2 regions of the Brachybacterium sp. P6-10-X1 genome follow, and region 1 is predicted to be linked to the other one. Evidence: riboswitches for the same ligand, from Rfam matches in the RefSeq annotation. Region 1 holds a riboswitch; the other holds the start of a gene.
The links. A riboswitch is a leader RNA that binds a small molecule or an ion and turns the genes downstream of it on or off. The one in region 1 is predicted to bind thiamine pyrophosphate.
Positions count from the first base shown of each region.

Region 1 (2,195 bases):
CGTCTTCCCCGCCGCCATCCTCCAGCCGCCGTTCTTCGACGCGGAGGCCGAGGACGCCGTGAACTTCGGCGGCATCGGCGCGGTCATCGGCCACGAGGTCGGCCACGGCTTCGACGACCAGGGCTCCAAGTACGACGGGGACGGGAACCTCGTCTCCTGGTGGACCGACGAGGACCGCGAGGCCTTCGACGCCCGCGCCGCCGCCCTCATCGCCCAGTACTCCGAGCTCTCCCCGCGCGAGCTCGATGACGTCCACCGCGTCAACGGCGCCCTCACCATCGGCGAGAACATCGGTGACCTCGGCGGGCTCTCGATCGCACTGAAGGCCTACCGCGGCAGCCGGACGCCGGACGACGCCGACGCGGTCCTGGACGGCTTCACCGGGCTGCAGCGGGTGTTCCTGTCCTGGGCGACGGTGTGGCGCGGCAAGAACCGCCCCCAGGAGGCGATCCGCCGCCTCGCCGTGGACCCGCACGCCCCGATGGAGTTCCGCTGCAACACCGTGGTCTCGAACCTCGAGGAGTTCCACCAGGCCTTCGACGTGCACGCGGGCGACGGGATGTATCTCGCCCCCGAGGACCGGGTGGCGATCTGGTGAGCGGCAGACCGGACGCTCCCTTCTACGTCGGCACCACCCGGCCCTCCGGGGTCGGGTGGACCCGCATCGGCCTCACCGCGCTGGCGGGCGTGATCGTCACCCTCCTGATGGCCTCTCGCAGCTCCCTGCTGGCCGCCGTGGTGATCGCCGGCCTGTTCGCGCTGCTGACGCTGTGGACCTGGATGGGCCAGCACTGCCGCTTCCTCGTCGACGAGCGCGGCGTGACCGTGAGCCTCGGCGGTTTCCTGCCGCGGCCCAGCTGGCCGCTGGAGGACTTCCGCACCGTGCAGTACCGCACCCTGGCGGCGAACACGGTCGGCGTGACCCTCGGCGGCTACGGCTGGCGCCGGGGGAAGGCGACCTCCTCCACCCGCCCCGAGCTGGCTCCCGTCGGCGACCGGAAGATCTTCACCACCGGGCAGACGCAGCAGCCGCACCGGATGATGGTCACCCGCGCCGGCACCATGGTCGAGATCATCGGCCGCTCCGGCACGAACTACCTGCTGTCCCCCGAGGACGTCGACGCCACGGCCGAGGCGATCGACCAGGCGATCCGCTCCCGGCGCTGACGGGATAGACTGGCCCACGGTCATCCGCTGACAGGGGAGCACCACCACGGTGCTGAGAGTGCGCGATCCGGCGCAGACCCTCGAACCTGATCCGGCTCACACCGGCGTAGGGAGTCGGGATTTCCGCGAGGCGCCGACGGCGTCCCGCGCCCCTTCCGCTCGTGGAAGGAGAAGTGATGACACGCTTTCGCACCGTCGATCTCTTGGTCACCGTGCTGATCGGGGCGGCCTTCGGCGTCGCGTTCCTGGGCTACGGGCAGCTGTACACCCTGATCGGCCCGCTGACGGCGACGTTCAAACCCGCCGAGGGCCTGCTCGCCGGGATCTGGTTCCTGCCCGCCGTGCTGGCGGCCCTGATCGTCCGCAAGCCGGGCGCCGCCCTGCTCGCCGAGATGATCGCCGCGGTCGTCTCGATGCTGCTGGGCAGCCAGTGGGGCTGGGGCACCGCGGTCTCCGGGCTGATGCAGGGCGGAGGGGTCGAGCTGGCGTTCGCGCTGGCCCGCTACCGCCGCTTCACCCTGCCTGTCGCGGTCCTCGGCGGCATGCTCTCCGCCCTGCTGGAATGGGGCTGGGAGAAGATCGCCTACTACCCCGAGATGAGCTGGGCGTACTCGGTGACGATGCTGGGGTTCTTCCTGCTCTCCGGGGCCGTGCTGGCCGGCGGTCTGGGCTGGGCCGCCTCCCGCGCCCTGGCGGCGACCGGCGCCGTGGACTCGCTGCCGGCGGGACGTGAGCATGTCCGCGCCACCGAAGCCTGAGATGGCCGGGGAGCTCACGCTCTCCGGCCTCACGTGGCGGCCCCACACCCGCGCCGAGCCGACGATCGCCGGGCTGGATCTGGTGATCCCAGCCGGTCAGCGGGTGCTGCTGGCCGGGGCCAGCGGCAGCGGGAAATCGACCGTGCTGCGCGCCCTGGCCGGCCTGCTCGATCCGGAGACCGGCGAGGGGACGGGAGCGCCGGGGGCGCCCGATCGACCCGGAGCGCACGGCCTGCTGCTGCAGAATCCCGCAGACGCCCTCGTCGCCGC
Region 1 covers NZ_CP017297.1:61,308-63,502, reverse strand. Annotated here, with positions in the region: gene BH708_RS00260 (M13 family metallopeptidase) at 1-598, shown strand, start outside; gene BH708_RS00255 (hypothetical protein) at 595-1,167, shown strand; TPP riboswitch at 1,190-1,297, shown strand; gene BH708_RS00250 (ECF transporter S component) at 1,344-1,925, shown strand; gene BH708_RS00245 (ATP-binding cassette domain-containing protein) at 1,903-2,195, shown strand, end outside.

Region 2 (2,195 bases), 1.9 Mb from region 1:
GGTCTTGGTGTCGGTGGCGCGGATCGGGCCGATGCCGAGCATGTCGGCCGACCCGTCGGCCAGCGCCTCCTCCACCTGGTCGGGAGTCCCGGCGGACACGCCGATCATGAGGTCCTCGCCGAGGATCTCGCGGGCACGGGAGGGCGGCACGTCGTCCTGGCCCACATGGAGGTGGCAGCGGGTCTGCTCGGCGACGGTGAGCCGGTCGTCGACCACCAGCGGGATCTGCGCCGCACGGGGCCCGAGCTCTGCCCGGAGCACCTCGCGACACTCGCGGACCAGCGCCACCAGGTCGGCATCGGTGGCGTTCTTGTCCCGCAGCTGGATCATGCCCGCCCCGCCGCGGACGGCTGCCAGCACCACAGCAGGCACGGCGTCGATCCCGCCGGACAGCTCCGAGTCGGTGACGTGGTAGAGACGCAGGTCGGTGGCGTGGGCTGCGCGCAAAGAGGGTCGCATCATGCCGTCGCTCCGGCCGGGCCCTCCTGGATCTGCACCAGGGTCACGACATCCTCGGGAGTGAGGGTGTCCAGGGCGTCGAGCCAGGCGACGGCGAAAGTTCCGACGCCGCGGGCCTCGCGGGCGGCGACGGTGCCGGCGGCGCCGAGCAGGGCGTGGGCGGCCAGCACCGCGTCGTGCGCGGTGAGGTCGCTGCCGCGGAGGGCGCCGAGCAACGCCGCGCAGACCGCGCCGAGGGAGCAGCCGGTCCCGATCACGCGGGGCATCAGGGCGTCCCCACTGGTGAGGACCGTGGAGCGGTCGGCGGAGAGGATCGCGTCGCGCTCCCCGGAGACGGCGATCACGGCGCCGCTGCGGCGGGCGAGATCACCGCCGGCGCGCAGGACGCCCTCGACGGAATCGGTGGCGTCGACGCCACGGCCGCCGGCGCTATCGCCCGCCAGGGCGGCGATCTCGGAGGCATTGCCGCGGATCGCGGTGGGTCCGAGGGCCAGCAGCTCGTGGGCGAGCGGGGTGCGCACGGGCAGGGAGCCGACGGCGACCGGGTCCAGCACCCACGGTGTGCCGGCCTCCGCGGCGGCGCGGGCCGTTGCGGGCATCGCCGCAGCCTGGTCCGGGGACACGGTCCCCACGTTGATCAGCACTCCGTCGGCCGCGCCGGCGAAGACGGGCGCCTCCTGGGGATGGTCGACCATCGCCGGGGCGGCGCGGACGGCCAGCAGGACGTCCGCGGTGATCTGCTGGACCACGGTGTTGGTGAGGCACTGGACGAGGGGGTCGCGTTCGCGCAGGACCTCGAGGGCGTGCCGGAGTCGGATGCCGGGCGTGCTGGCAGTCATGGGTGACGATCCCTTCGCAGGCGTTGACCAGGGCAGGTTCGACGGGTGTGCTCTCAGCCGTCACCTCGACGGCACCCCGTGTCACTGGTCGGCGACTCTAGCAGCAGCCCGATACCTGCCGACCCCCGGCACGGGACCGCCCGGTCGTCGACCGGTGTGCCGACCGGCGTGCCGCGTGGGGCCGAGCGGTTCCTGCCCGGGTGTCGACCGGATCCCGGCCCCTACCGGTCGGGCGCCACCCGTGAACACATGACGCTTCCTTGACCTTTTTTTGACTATTTGACAGGCTGTCCCGAGTGCCCGCACACCACGGGACCGAAGACGTCTGTCAGGGGACCTCGGCGCGGTCCGGTCACACGACCGGCCGCGCCGCGGTGACGGTCAGGTCGCTCACCAGCGCTTCCCCGCTCCGTCCCCGGTCGCTTACCGTGGGAGCCGCGCCGCCCTCGGACCGGTGGCGCCGTGGCCGGGACGACCCGGCCGACGGGACCCCGGCGAGGACGGCCTCGGAACAGGACGCCACCCATGCCGTCACCCGACCGCTCCTCCGCTCCCACCGGTCGCACCCTCATCGCCGCGATCCTCACCCGGGACGCGCTCTCCCGCCTCGTGCTCGGCTGGGCCTCCGTCGCCGCCCTCACCGCGCTCGCCCCGGATCCGGGGACGTCCTCCGGCACGGTCCTGCTCCTGCTGCTGGCCGCGATCGTGGCGGTCATCATCGTCGCCGCGGGCGGCGTCGTGCAGCAGGCCGAGGCTCTCGCGCGCCGGCTCGGCGACCCCTACGGCACCCTCGTGCTGACGCTGTCCATCGTGGTGATCGAGGTGGTGCTGATCGCCGCCGTGATGCTCGGGCCCGGCGAGCACACCACCATCGCCCGGGACTCCGTGATGGCGGTC
Region 2 covers NZ_CP017297.1:1,935,258-1,937,452, forward strand. Annotated here, with positions in the region: gene thiE (thiamine phosphate synthase) at 1-462, opposite strand, end outside; gene thiM (hydroxyethylthiazole kinase) at 459-1,298, opposite strand; TPP riboswitch at 1,290-1,387, opposite strand; gene BH708_RS08890 (calcium:proton antiporter) at 1,824-2,195, shown strand, end outside.
Region 2: another riboswitch for thiamine pyrophosphate. It lies ahead of thiM (hydroxyethylthiazole kinase); the one in region 1 lies ahead of BH708_RS00250 (ECF transporter S component).